3 regions of the Janthinobacterium sp. BHSEK genome follow, and region 1 is predicted to be linked to each of the others. Evidence: predicted binding sites of a transcription regulator. Region 1 holds the regulator's gene; each other region holds the start of a gene.
What was found. The regulator LexA, encoded in region 1, represses DNA repair genes until DNA is damaged. The targets are predictions, from matches to a motif close to ACTGTATNNNNATACAGT.
Positions count from the first base shown of each region.

Region 2: a site for LexA is predicted at 2,512-2,529, ahead of imuA (translesion DNA synthesis-associated protein ImuA). Genes of this name have one in related genera too.
Region 3: a site for LexA is predicted at 1,158-1,175, ahead of AC0V2Y_RS17365 (DNA topoisomerase IV subunit B). Genes of this name have one in related genera too.

Region 1 covers NZ_JBWBYV010000012.1:323,811-328,631, reverse strand. Annotated here, with positions in the region: gene purF (amidophosphoribosyltransferase) at 1-182, shown strand, start outside; gene AC0V2Y_RS06125 (cystathionine gamma-synthase family protein) at 226-1,467, shown strand; gene lexA (transcriptional repressor LexA) at 1,533-2,168, opposite strand; gene rpsF (30S ribosomal protein S6) at 2,444-2,830, shown strand; gene priB (primosomal replication protein N) at 2,851-3,150, shown strand; gene rpsR (30S ribosomal protein S18) at 3,176-3,466, shown strand; gene rplI (50S ribosomal protein L9) at 3,494-3,949, shown strand; gene AC0V2Y_RS06095 (replicative DNA helicase) at 4,085-4,821, shown strand, end outside.
Region 2 covers NZ_JBWBYV010000033.1:17,142-21,962, reverse strand. Annotated here, with positions in the region: gene AC0V2Y_RS13415 (GNAT family N-acetyltransferase) at 1-1,029, shown strand, start outside; gene AC0V2Y_RS13410 (putative Na+/H+ antiporter) at 1,078-2,343, opposite strand; gene imuA (translesion DNA synthesis-associated protein ImuA) at 2,550-3,260, shown strand; gene AC0V2Y_RS13400 (Y-family DNA polymerase) at 3,190-4,677, shown strand; gene AC0V2Y_RS13395 (glutathione S-transferase N-terminal domain-containing protein) at 4,759-4,821, shown strand, end outside.
Region 3 covers NZ_JBWBYV010000049.1:35,357-40,177, reverse strand. Annotated here, with positions in the region: gene kdpA (potassium-transporting ATPase subunit KdpA) at 1-702, opposite strand, end outside; gene kdpF (K(+)-transporting ATPase subunit F) at 702-791, opposite strand; gene AC0V2Y_RS17365 (DNA topoisomerase IV subunit B) at 1,254-3,251, shown strand; gene AC0V2Y_RS17360 (molecular chaperone HscC) at 3,251-4,821, shown strand, end outside.

The sequences.
Region 1 (4,821 bases):
ACGTCAACCCGGCCCTGGTCAACTTCGAGGCTTCGTGTTTCGACGGCGTCTACGTGACGGGCGACGTGTCGCAGGAATACCTGGACCGCCTGGAATATGCGCGCCACCATCCGAAGGCGGCGGCGCCCGAAGATACGCCGCGTTCCCAGCTGAACCTGAACCTGGCCACGACAGAAGCGTAATTATCTTGCCCGGCTAGCGCCGGGCTTTTTTTGCTCCGCGATCATGAACGATAAAAAAAACTACGGCTTTACCACCACCATCCTGCATAACGACCGCCGCAAGGGCATCGAGCACGGCTCCCTGCACAAGCCCGTGCACACTTCCGTCGCGTTCGGCTATGGCGATGCGCGCCAGCTCGCTTCCGTATTCCAGGGCAAGGAAGCGGGCTTCCGCTACGGCCGCCAGGGCAACCCCACCGTGTCCGCGCTGGAAGACAAGGTCAACCAGATGGAAGGTGGCGTGGCGACCCTGTGCTTCGCCACCGGCATGGGCGCCATCGGCGCCGTGGTGCAGTCGCTGCTGCGCGCGGGCGACCATGTGGTGTCGTCGGCCTTTTTGTTTGGCAACACCAACAGCCTGTGGCAAACGGTGACGGGGCAGGGCATTGATGTATCGTTCGTCGACGCCACCGAGGTGGCCAACGTGGCGGCCGCCATCACGCCGGCCACGCGCATCGTGTTCGTGGAAACCATCGCCAATCCGCGCACGCAGATCGCCGACCTGGCAAAGATCGGCGAGTTGTGCCGCGAGAAGGGCATCTTGTACATCGTCGACAACACCATGACGACGCCGTATTTGTTCCGCCCGAAAGCCGTGGGCGCGGGCCTGGTGGTCAATGCCTTGACGAAATCCATCGGCGGCCACGGCAATGCCCTGGGCGGCAGCTTGACGGACACGGGCGTGTTCGACTGGACGCAGTATCCGAACATCTTTGAGAACTACAAGAAGGCGGCGCCCGCGCAATGGGGTATCGCGCAAATCCGCGCCAAGGCCTTGCGCGACTTCGGCGCCTCGCTGGGGCCGGAAGCGGCGCACCATATCGCCGTCGGCGCGGAAACCATGGCCTTGCGCATGGACCGTACCTGCTCGAACGCCCTGGCGCTGGCCACCATGCTGGCCGCCGACCCACGCGTGGCGGCCGTGCATTACCCGGGTCTGGCGTCGCACCCGCAGCATGCGCTGGCGAGCGACCTGTTCCGCAGCTATGGCTCCCTGTTCAGCTTTGAACTCAAGGATGGCATCGACTGCTTCGATTTCCTCAATCGTTTGAATTTGGCCATTCCCGCGAGCAACCTCGGCGACACGCGCACCCTGGTCATTCCCGTCGCCCATACGATCTTCTACGAGATGGGCGCCGCGCGGCGCGCCAGCATGGGCATCGCGGAATCGCTGATCCGCGTCTCCGTCGGTATCGAGGACGAGGTGGACCTGCTCGAGGATTTCCGCCAGGCACTCGATGTATAAGTCGCCGGATAAATGAAAAGGGCCGCAACAGTCATGCTGTTGCGGCCCTTTTTTCGTGCAGTCGTTTAATGCCAGCTGCGCATGAGTCCGACGGCCAGGCCTTCCAGGGCGAATTCATCTTCCGGCGATACGGTGATGACCTTGAAGTCGGGATTTTCCGGGAACAGTTCGATCACGGAACCCGTCTTCTTGTAGCGCTTGACGGTGACTTCGTCGCCGATGCGGGCGACGACGATCTGGCCGTTCTTGGCGCTGTCGACCTTCTTGACGGCCAATAAATCGCCATCCATGATGCCGGCGTCGCGCATGGACCAGCCGCGCACCTTCAGCAGGAAGTCGGGCTTGGCCGAAAACAGGGCCGGGTCCACGTTGTAGCTCGCTTCCAGGTTTTCCTGTGCCAGGATGGGCGAGCCTGCCGCCACCCGGCCGATCAGGGGCAGCGACATCAGCAGCGCTGCCGGCACTTTCGATGGCAGGGCTTCAGCGGCCGCGCCGATCAGGCGGATGCCGCGCGAGGTGCCGGGCGAAATCTCGATCGCGCCCTTGCGGGCCAGGGCCTGCAAATGCTCTTCGGCCGCGTTGGCCGATTTGAAACCCAGTTCATTGGCGATTTCGGCACGGGTGGGAGGAAAGCCCGTGTTTTCAATCGCGTCCTTGATCAGGTTCAGGATTTGTTCTTGTCGTGCTGTCAGCTTGATCATGAGCGGTGGGTGCATACTGAAATGCTGTCTATATGAACAGACTGTATTTTTGTACAGTATCGCCCACTATGCAAGGGGATTTGCGTGTTTTCGGCGAATTTCGCAAGAAATACTTGTCCACGAGCGGAAAGCGCGTTCGCGCGCGGTCTTTTCGGGCGCTGGCGCAAGCAATGATTGAAACGTTTGCAAAAGGCGGTTATAATCTTCGGCTGACCTTCCCACACCCGTCTTGACGCCGGGGTGGGCGATTATCAATCCGACCTGAAGGAGTTTGCATGCGTCATTATGAAATAGTCTTTATCGTCCATCCGGACCAAAGCGAGCAAGTGCCCGCGATGATCGAACGCTACAAAGCCAGCGTAACCACCCGCGGCGGTTCGGTTCACCGCGTGGAAGATTGGGGCCGCCGTCAAATGGCTTACTCGATCCAAAAGCTGCCTAAAGCACACTACATCTGCCTGAACATCGAATGCGACAACGAGACCCTGGTCGAGTTGGAAACAGCATTCAAATTCAATGATGCCGTGTTGCGTCACCTGACCGTTAAAATGAAGAAAGCTGAAACAGCTCCTTCGCCGATGATGAAATCGGTACAACGCGAAGACGCGGCCAAAAGCCACCGCACCGAAGCACCAGCAGCCGCTCCAGCCGCAGCCGCTTAATTTTTGACCAGGATCGTGCGCTGAACCAGCTACAAGTCACCGCCATCATTGCCGAGCGCGAAATATTGCGCTATACCCCGGCAGGGCTGCCGATTGTGAATGCAGTATTGCAACACAGTTCGCAGCAGATGGAAGCAGGGATTGCCCGTTTGACCGAGTTTGATGTTGCCGCGCTAGCCGCTGGCGAAATTTCAGGCCGGTTCAGCCAGGCAAGCTTGGGCGGGGTGTATCAGTTCACGGGTTTCCTGGCCAGGAAGAGCCGCAACAGCAAGAGTTTGGTGTTTCACATCATTGATTTTAGTGCAGTCATTCCCGACTAGCGCATTTTAGATACAGGAGCCTGACATGGCATTCGGTAAAAAGTTCGACAAAAATAAGCTCAAGCTTAAAGAAAAACGCAAACAGCAAAACCCTTTGTTCAAACGTAAGAAGTTCTGCCGCTTCACGGCAGCTCACGTTGAGCAAGTCGACTACAAAGACGTCGACACGCTGAAAGACTTCGTCCAGGAAAACGGCAAGATCATGCCAGCACGCCTGACCGGTACCAAAGCGCACTACCAGCGCCAAGTCGACACCGCAATCAAGCGCGCTCGCTTCCTCGCGCTGCTGCCATACACCGATCTGCACCACGCTTAATCGGTCAGATATTCCTGGAGAAGAACTATGCAAATCATTCTGTTAGAAAAAGTTGTAAACGTCGGTAACCTCGGCGAAGTCGTCAAAGTCAAAGACGGTTACGCACGTAACTTCCTGATCCCGCAACGCCTGGCACGTCGTGCTACGGCAACCGCTGTGGCTGAATTCGAAGTCAAGCGCGCCGAACTGGAAAAAGCTGCTGCCGCCAAACTGGCCGCATCGCAAGCCCAGGGCGAAAAACTGAGCGGCCTGACCGTTCAAGTTGCTCAAAAAGCTGGCGTCGATGGCCGTCTGTTCGGTTCCGTCACCAACTTCGACATCGCTGAAGCGCTGACCAAGCAAGGTTTTGCTGTTGAAAAAGCACAAATCCGCATGCCTACCGGCCCGCTGAAGATCGTTGGCGAGCACAACGTTTCGGTTGCTCTGCACACCGATGTGGTCGTGGAAGTGGTGATCGCTGTCGTTCCAGACGCGAACGCGTAATCGTCTGCGGGCCTGGCCCGCAAGCGCTGCCGCACTATGAAAAGCCGGGTTCGCCCGGCTTTTTTGTGGCCTTTTTTTCGCTCATTTTCAGCCCTTTATTTTTGCCGGCACGCCGAAGCGGGTATAATTCGCGCCATGAACGCCCCCTCTGATCCGCAACTGGATTCCCTCCGTATTCCGCCGCATTCGATCGAAGCAGAACAATCCGTCATCGGTGGTCTGCTGCGCGACAATGCCGCCTATGACCGCATCGCCGACTTCATGCATGCGGAGGATTTCTATCGCTATGACCATCGCATCATCTTCGAGCAAATCGTCAAGATGGTTAACGCTTCCAAGCCAGCCGATGTCATTACTGTTTTTGAAACCCTGACCCAGCTCGGCAAGGCCGAGGACGTGGGCGGACTCGCTTACCTGAACGCCATGGCGCAGAACACGCCATCGGCCGCGAACATCCGGCGCTACGCCGAGATCGTGCGCGACCGCGGCGTGCTGCGTAAACTCATCACCGTCGCCGACGATATCTCCGGCACGGCCTTCAGCCCGCAAGGCAAGGAAGTCAAGCAGATGCTTGACGAGGCCGAATCGAAGATTTTCGCCATCGCCGAAGAAGGCGCGCGCGGCGCCCAGGGCTGGACCGCCATCCAGCCCCTGCTGACGCAGGTGGTCGAGCGCATCGACGAGCTGTACAGCCGCGACAACCAGAGTGAAATCACGGGCGTGCCCACCGGTTTCATCGACCTCGACCGCATGACCTCGGGTCTGCAGCCGGGCGACCTGGTGATCGTGGCGGGCCGTCCGTCGATGGGCAAGACGGCGTTTTCCGTCAACATCGGCGAGAACGTGGCCATCGACAGCGGCTTGCCCGTGGC
Region 2 (4,821 bases), on a different contig from region 1:
CGCGAAGCGGTGGCGGGCGGCATCCGCGGCATGCGCTTGCTGGACGATATCATTACCGACATGCACATCCCCTTGAGCGACGAGGAACGGCGCGCGTATGCGCGCTGCGTGGCGCGGCTGGCCGACATCGACTGGCAGCTCGACGATCCTTTGCGCCTGCCCGACATCGTCGACGTGTTCGACATCGAGGAAGTGCCGCGCATGGCGTATGCGGCCCAGCTGCGGGCCGACATCGATCACTTCCACTATTACTCGGTGTTGTCGGACGACCCGCAGCTGGACCGCGTGAATGCCGTCTTTTGCCGCTACCTGCTGGCCCACCGTTCGCAGCATATTGCTGCCGGCAACTTCTGGCGCCCCACCGTGGGCCGCCACGGCAGCCGCATGCCGGCCGTCAGCGATGCCGCCCCGCCTGGCGACGAGGCGCAGGCGGGCCTGCTGTCGCATGCGCCGCTCAAGCTGGTGGCGGGCGAACTGCTGGGCGAAGAGGCGAAGAACCGCATGGCCAAATTGCTGTTTGCCACCAGTTACCTGGAGTATTGCTCGTTCGGCAATAAACTCAATCTGCAGTTCGTCGAATTGCAGCGGCGGCAGAACATCGACCCGTATCTGGCGCACATCCACGGCCTGCATGACGAGGACGACCGCTTCATCGGCTTTTTCACGGCCGCGACGATGGCCGAATTCCAGGCCTGCGGTGCCGTGTCATATTACCGCGATGACATGAAGGCGCTCGACGATGCGTATGACGCCTTCGTGCTGGCGCATGCGCGCGCCGACGACTGTTTCGTCAGCAGCCTGGCCATCGACGAGAAATACCGGGGCCAGGGCTTGTTCCGGCAAATGTTCCATGAAATCCGCGACCTGGCCGGCCGCAAGGGCTGCGCGCGCATCACCCTGACGGTGTGGGAAAAGAGCGAAGCGCTGCAAGTGTATCTGCACAAGGGCTTTCGCAGCGTGGGCACGTTCGACTACGCCTACAGCCTGTTCTATGACCGGCTGCACTTTCTCGTGTATGAAGGAAACTGAGGAGGGCGGGAAGCGCGGGAGCGGCCGGCAGCCGCCCCGTGATGCAGCTTACAAAGCCAGGAAGGCCAGGCCCGCCACGGCCGTCGGCAGCAGGGCGCCGGCCAGCAGGCCGACGGCGCCGATCGATTCATCCTTGAAGCCGCGACGCAGCAGGGCCACGCCGGCCGGGTTCGGCGCATTGGCGATGACGGTCAGGCCGCCGCCGGCCACGGCGCCCGCCATCAGCATGTATTTCGCTTCGTCCGTCATGCCGACGATCAGCGAACCGAGGTAGGTGAGGGCCGCATTGTCCGTGATCGCCGTCAAGCCCAGGGCGCCGAAGAACAGGGCCAGCGGTTTCAGGCTGGAAACGATGGGCTGCAGCCACCATTGCTGCATGCCGCCCAGTACCACCAGGCCGCCGAGGAAGAAGCCGACCAATAAGCCTTCCTTGAGGATCAGCGGGCTTTGATAGCGCTCATACGCCTGCACGAAGCCGAGGAAGAACAGGAACAGGCCGATGAACAGCACGGGATGATGCGCCAGGGTCACGACGCCGGCCAGCACGATCATGTGCACCAGGCTGACGGCCAGCGGCACTTTCGGCGCTTCCACTTCGCCGGCCTTCGGCTTGATGTCGGAGGTGTTGCTGTGCAGATATTTGCGCAGCAATATGCTCACGCCCGTGGCATTCACCAGCACGGCGATGGCGGCCTTCCAGCCGAAATGGGTGGCCATGTAGGCGCTGTCCCAGTTCCACGTGGTGGCCACCATCAGCACGGGCGGCGCCGCATACGAGGTCAGGGTGCCGCCGATGGAAACGTTGACGAACAGCACACCCAAGGCGCCGTATTTCAGCCATTCAGGGATGCCCGGACGGAAGATTTGCGGCGCCAGCATCAGCGCGGCCAGTGTCATGGCGGCCGGTTCCGTGATCAGCGAGCCCGTCAGGGGCACGAGCGCCAGGCCCAGCCAGACGAGGGCCAGTTCCGTGCGCAGCGGCATCACGCGCGCCACGCCTTTCAGCAGGCGCTGCACGGCGTCGAGCACGGGGCGCGAGGCGGCCACGACCATGACGACGAAGACGAACAGCGGCTCCGTGTAATGGCGCGACTCGGCATACTCGATGGCCGCATCGCTGCCCGAGACAAAGGCCATGATGATGATCAGGATGAAGGCCCAGAAGCCGAACACGACTTCCACTTCGCCCAGCAAGTGCAGCAAGCCCGCGTGGCGGGGGTGGCGCCGCGATAATGTCTCAAACGACTTGGCGGCGAAGGTGTGGATGAGCGCAAGGCCGAAGACGATGGCGCTGATGATTTGGATGGTGGTCAAATGCGTTTCCTTATGGACGGAGGAAGCCGCCCGGTGCATTGCCGAGCGGTAAGGAGAGTGCTTATGGTACAGCAATCGATGCGGGAAACGGGGTTTTTCGGACATGGCGGAGCGGCCCCGGGCACGCTATCTGGCAGATAAGCCTTGCCAAAAGCAGGGCTGGATAGTACTGTATATGCATACAGTATTCATCTTCATATTCAATTATGCAACATTCCGAATTGATGGCCTCGCCGGAAGCCCTGCACCCGTCCCTGTGGCGCGCATCGCAGCTGGGCCAGGGCGCCGCGCGCTGCCTGGATACGGGCTTTGCCGCCCTGTCGGCGCAGCTGCCCGGCGGCGGCTGGCCCAGCGGCAGCCTCATCGATCTGCTGGTGCAGCAGCCGGGCAGCGGCGAATTGCGGCTGCTGGCGCCCGCGCTGGCGCAGCTGCCGGGCTTGCCCATCGTGCTGCTGCAGCCGCCCCATCCGCCGCAGGCGCTGGCCCTGGCCGCGCAGGGACTGGCGCCATCGCAATTGCTGTGGATCAAAAGCGCCGGCAGCAAGGACGCCCTGTGGGCGGCGGAGAATATCTTGCGCAGCGGCACGTGCGGCGCCCTGCTGTTCTGGCAGGCGCACGTGCGCGCCGACAGCCTGCGCCGGCTGCATCTGGCGGCGCAGTCGGGCAACACCCTGTTCTGCATGCTGCGCCCCTTGCACGGCGCGCAGGATGCGTCGCCCGCGCCGCTGCGCCTGTCCGTGCGCCCGGCCGCCGGCGGCATCGAGATCGGCTTCATCAAGCGCCGGGGACCGCAGCGCGACGCACCCCTGTTCCTGCCCCTGCAACCTCCTTCTTTACTGCTGCGTCATGCGACTCTGGATCGGCCTGTGCCTGCCCCGGCTCCCGCTCGAAGTGTTTTGCCCGCGCTGGTCGGCTGACCACCTCGGCGTAGTGCTGGAGCAGGAGCAAGTGATGGCCCTGTCGCCGCTGGCGTTGGCGGCCGGCATCCGGCCGGGCATGCGCCGCGCGGGCGCGCTGATGCTGGCGCCGCAGGCGCGCCTGCACGAACGCTCGCCCGAGCTGGAAGCACAGGCCCTGCAGGCGGTGGCGCTGGCGCTGCTGCAATATTCGCCGCTGGTGGCGCAGGGCGAGGAAGCGACCCTGCTCGTCGACGCGGGCGCCAGCCTGCGCCTGTTCGGCGGCGTGCGCGCCCTGTGCCGGCACATCGCGGCCAGCCTGCGCGCACTCGGCTACACGGCCCAGCTGTCGTGCGCCCCCACGGCGCGCGGCGCCTGGCTGCTGGCGCGCGCCGCGACGCGCCGGGGCCGGACCTTGAGCATGGCCAGCCTGGTGCGCCGGCTCGACGGCTTGCCGTGCGCCTTGCTGCCGCCCGCGCGCCCCTGGCTCGACTGGCTGGACGGCATCGGCTGCCGCACCCTGGGGCAGCTGCGCCACTTGCCCCGGCCCGGCTTGCAGCGCCGTTGCGGCGGGGCCCTGCTGGACATGCTCGACGACGCGCATGGCCACGGCACGGAACTGTTCGTCTGGCTCGAAGCGCCGCCCACGTTCCGCGCCAGCCTGGAATTGTTCGACCGCGTGGAGCACGCCGACGCGCTGCTGTTCGGCGCGCGCCGCCTGCTGCAGCAGATGACGGGCTGGCTGTGCGCGCGGCAATTCGCCGTCGAGCGCATACAGCTGCTGCTGGCGCACGAGCGGGGCAGGGTGGCGCGCCCGCCCACCATCATCGACCTGGCGCTGGGCGAGGCCGTCTGGCGCGACGAGCACCTGGTGCGCCTGCTCAAGGAGCGCCTGGCGCAGCTGGCGCTGGACGCGCCCGTGATCGGCCTGACCCTGGAAGCGCTGCAGGTGCAGCCGATGGCGCCGCCCAGCGATAGCCTGTTCCCCGAGCCGGGCGGCACGCCGCAGGAGCGCCAGCGCTTGCTGGAATTGCTGGTGGCGCGCCTGGGCATGGACAATGTCCTGCAGGCCGCGCCGCGCGCCGATTACCGCCCCGAAGCGGCCAACCGGTGGCTGCCTCTGCCGACCAAGCCGGCTGGAAAAAACGCGCTGCCCGACTTGCCGCCCGGCTTGCCCGGCATGCCCCGTCCCGCCTGGCTGCTGGCCCAGCCCATCGCCCTCCTGATGCGCGAGCACCGGCCCTTCTATGGCTCGCCCCTGAAAATGGTGTCCGTTGCCGAACGCATCGAGGCAGGCTGGTGGGGCCAGTCGCAGGCGCGCGATTACTTCATTGCGGAAGGCCTCGACCACGCCCATTACTGGGTCTACCGCGAACGCATCGCTGGCAGCGGCGAAGACGCCGCGCCGCGCTGGTTTTTGCATGGCTTGTTTGGCTGAAGGCGCTGTCCTGCTGAAACTGCCATGCTTGGCTATACTTGCTTTCTTGCGCCGCGTCTTTAATTGAAATGAAGGATATCCATGACACCGCTTTCCGATTTTCCCATCACCCAAAAATGGCCTGCCCGGCACCCCGAGCGCCTG
Region 3 (4,821 bases), on a different contig from region 1:
TTTGCCGGCGGCGTCCAGCACGGGCTGGCCGTCGGCCGTCGTTTTCGGCGTTGCATACGCCACGTGGTCGAGCAGGGTCACTTCCTTGTAGGCGGAAAAATTCTGGATCATGCCTTCGCCCATGAAGACGACGGACAGGGCCAGGGACAGCGGCAGCAGGATGTACAGGGTGGAGCGCACCAGGTCAACCCAGAAATTGCCGATCGACTTGCCCGAGCGCGACGCAAAGCCGCGCACCAGCGCGAAGATCACGGCGATGCCGGTGGCCGCAGAAAAGAAATTCTGGCAGGCCATGCCCAGCATCTGGGTCAGGTAGCTCATGGTCTGTTCGCCGCCGTAGCCCTGCCAGTTGGTATTGGCGACGAAGCTGACGGTGGTATTGAACGAGGAATCGGGGCTGACGGCGCCCAGGCCCTGGGGATTCAAGGGCAGGAAACCCTGCAGGCGCTGCAGGCCATAGACGAAGACGGCGCCCACGGTATTGAAGACGATCAGGGCGATGGCATAGCTTTTCCAGCCCATGGCCTTGTCGGCGGGCAGGCCGGACCAGCGGTACAGCAGGTTTTCCAGCTTTTGCAGCCAGCCCAGGCCGCGCACGGGGCCATCGCCGGCCACCCTGGCCATGTACAGGCCCAGCGGATAGCCGGCGGCCAGCAGCACGGCCAGGAAGGCCACCAACAACAGTATCGATTGCGTCGTCATCACAGTTCCTCCGCCTTCAGCAGCGCCACCAGCAAATACACGAGCAGGCCGGCCGAGACGACGGCGCCCAGCACATAAAACGCGTTCATTTGACGCTCCCTAATTTGTCGCAGGCGACGGCAAAGCCGGCCGCCACGACGAAAAACACGGCAATCAAGCCGAGATACACGAGATCCATTCCCACCCTCATTCAGGTTTGTTTTGATAGTGAGCAGATTAGCCAAAAGGGTCTAAAAAATTCGTAAAGACTGGGGAGGTGCTTGTAAACAAGATGTAAAAACGGCGGCTTTACCGCATAAAATCCTTCACAATGGGCGCAAAAGCCCCCGCGCAACGCACTGTTGTTGCCCTGGAGTAGCGCTATTGCTCGCCGGACAAGATAGAATGCGCGAGCGTCCGCACAAGGACGCCAAGCCTGCCGCACTGCCCTCCCCCAGTGACGCTGGACGGGATATACTGTATATTCATACAGTTATCGCCGCCGCTGTCATTGCGCCCGCAGTGCCCTGGCCTGGCGTTCCAACCACTGTCTTTACTTAGCTTGAACACGTATGGCCACTAAAAAACCAGCATCCGACTACAGCGAATCATCCATCCGTGTCCTGAAAGGACTGGAACCCGTCAAGCAGCGCCCGGGGATGTACACCCGCACTGAAAATCCGCTGCACATCATTCAGGAAGTGATCGACAATGCCTCCGACGAGGCGCTGGGCGGTCATTGCACGCATATCGCCGTGACGCAGAACACGGATGGCAGCATCACCGTCGAAGACAATGGCCGCGGCATTCCCGTCGGCCTGCACCCGGAAGAAGGCGTGCCGACGGTGGAAATCGTGTTTACACGGCTGCACGCGGGCGGCAAGTTCGACAAGGGTTCGGGCGGCGCCTACGCGTTCTCGGGCGGCTTGCACGGCGTCGGCGTATCCGTCACCAATGCGCTGTCGACGCGCCTGGAAATCACCGTCTGGCGCAAGGAAAGCGACGGCAACGGCCTGCATCACATGGTGTTTGCCAACGGCGACGTGATCGAGCCCCTGAGTTCCCGCCCCGCCCCGCGCGACGGCAAGAAATCCGGCACGCGCGTCACGGCCTGGCCCGATGCAAAATACTTTGATTCGCCGAACATCTCGCAAACCGAGCTGCAACGCCTGCTGCGCTCGAAAGCCGTGCTGCTGCCGGGCGTCACCGTCACCCTGACCAACGCGAAGACGGGCGATACGCAGACCTGGCAGTACGCGGAAGGCTTGCGTGGCTACCTGACCGAAACGCTGGCGCAGGTATCGAATGGCGAAACCCTGATTCCCCTGTTCGAAGGCGCGCAATACGCAGGCCCGGACTCGGAAGGCTTTGCCGAAGGCGAAGGCGCCGCCTGGGTCGTGGCGTGGACGGAAGAAGGCGCCATCGTGCGCGAATCGTACGTCAACCTGATTCCCACCTCGAATGGCGGCACGCACGAATCGGGCTTGCGCGACGGCCTGTTCGGCGCCGTGAAAAACTTCGTCGAAATGCACTCCCTGCTGCCCAAAGGCGTGAAACTGCTGCCGGAAGACGTGTTCGCGCGCGCATCGTTCGTGCTGTCGGCCAAGGTGCTGGACCCGCAATTCCAGGGCCAGATCAAGGAACGCCTCAATTCGCGCGACGCCGTGCGCCTCGTCTCGACCTTCACCAAGCCGCCGCTGGAACTGTGGCTGAACCAGCACGTCGACTACGGCAAGAAGCTGGCCGAGCTCGTGATCAAGCAGGCGCAGTCGCGCCAGCGCTCGCTGCAGAAAGTGGAAAAGAAAAAATCCTCGGGCGTGGCCGTGTTGCCGGGCAAGCTGACCGATTGCGAATCGTCCGACATCGCGCGCAATGAACTGTTCCTCGTCGAGGGCGATTCGGCGGGCGGTTCGGCCAAGATGGGCCGCGACAAGGAATTCCAGGCGATCCTGCCCCTGCGCGGCAAGGTCCTGAACTCGTGGGAGACGGACCGCGACCGCCTGTTCGCCAATAACGAGATCCACGACATTGCGGTGGCCATCGGCGTCGATCCGCACAGCGTGGGCGACTCGCCCGACCTGTCGGGCCTGCGCTATGGCAAGATCTGCATCCTGTCGGACGCGGACGTGGACGGCTCGCACATCCAGGTACTGCTGCTGACCCTGTTCTTCAAGCATTTCCCCGTCCTGATCAACAAGGGACACATCTGCATCGCCCGTCCGCCTTTGTACCGCGTGGACGCGCCCGCGCGCGGCAAGAAGCCGATGCAGAAAATCTATGCGCTCGACGATGGCGAACTGCTGGCCATCGAGGACAAGCTGCGCAAGGAAGGCGTGAAACAGGGCGCCTGGTCGATCTCGCGCTTCAAGGGCCTGGGCGAGATGAACGCCGAGCAGCTGTGGGAAACGACGATGAACCCGGACACGCGCCGTTTGCTGCCCGTCACGCTCGGCGAAGTCGACCACATGGCCTCGGCCTTGCGCTTCAATATGTTGATGGGCAAGGGCGAAGCGGCAGGACGCCGCGCCTGGATCGAGGAACACGGCAATGAGGCGGAGGCGGATATCTGATGATCATCGGCATCGACCTGGGCACCACCAACAGCCTGGTCGCCATCTGGCGCGACGGCAAGGCTGCCATCATCCCGAATGCGCTCGGTGAACACCTGACGCCGTCGTGCGTGAGCATCGACGACGACGGCACCGTGCTGGTGGGGCGCGCCGCGCGCGAACGGCTGCAGACGCACCCGCAGCTGACGGCGGCCGTCTTCAAGCGCTACATGGGCAGCGAAAAGAAGATCACCCTCGGCACGCAGCAATTCCGCCCGGAAGAGCTGTCGTCGATGGTGCTGCGCGCGCTGAAGGAAGATGCCGAAGCCTTCCTGGGCCACAAGGTCGAGGAAGCCATCATCACCGTGCCCGCGTATTTCAGCGATGCGCAGCGCAAGGCCACGCGCATCGCCGGCCAGTTGGCGGGGCTGCGCGTGGAGCGCCTGCTCAACGAGCCGACGGCCGCCGCGCTGGCCTACGGCATCCGCGACAAGGAACAGGAAAGCAAATTTCTCGTCTTCGACCTGGGCGGCGGCACGTTCGACGTGTCGATCCTGGAGCTGTTCGAAGGCGTGATGGAAGTGCGCGCCTCGGCCGGCGATAATTTTCTGGGCGGCGAAGACTTCGTCACCGTGCTGGTCGACGCTTTCATGGAAGGCAGCGGCCTGCGCGGCGCCGTCGGCAGCCGCCTGCTCGACCCGCGCCAGCAGCAGCTGCTGCGCGACGAAGCCGAGCGCGTCAAGCGATTGCTGTCGGACCAGCCGTCCGTGCGCATGGCCACGCGCTACCAGGACAAGGAGTACAGCTGGGAGATCGGCGAAGACAAGCTGGCGCAGCTGTGCGAACCGCTGCTGGCCCGCCTGCGCCTGCCCGTGGAACGGGCGCTGCGAGACGCCACCATCCGCGCGGCGGAATTGAATGAAGTGGTGCTGGCCGGTGGCGCCACGCGCATGCCGCTGGTGCGTAAACTCGTCTCGCGCATGTTCGGCCGCTTCCCCGCCATCCACCTGGACCCGGACGAAGCCGTGGCGCTGGGCGCCGCCGTGCAGGCGGGCCTGAAGATGCGCGACGCGGCCCTCGACGAAGTGGTCATGACGGACGTGGCGCCGTATTCGCTGGGCATTTCGATTTCGCGCCAGGTCGGCGCGAACCAGTATGAGGGCGGGCATTACCTGCCCATCATCGAGCGCAACTCCGTGGTGCCCGTCTCGCGCACGGAAAACATCACCACCATCCACGACAACCAGAAGGAAATCAACGTGGCGATCTTCCAGGGCGAGTCGCGCCTGGTGGCCGACAACGTCTTCCTGGGCAAGATCAGCTTCCCGATCCCCGCGAAAAAGGCGGGCGAGATCGGCATCGACGTGCGCTTCACCTATGACGTCAGCGGCGTGCTGGAAGCGGAAGTGACGGTGCTGGCCACGCAGGAAAAGCACAAGATGATCATCAGCGACAATGCAGGCGTGATGACGCCGGAACAGATCGAGCAGCGCTTTGCGGAACTGGCCGACCTGAAGATCCACCCGCGCGAGCAGATGGAAAACCGCACCCTCGTCACGCGCGCCGACCGCCTGTATGAACAGTCGCTGGG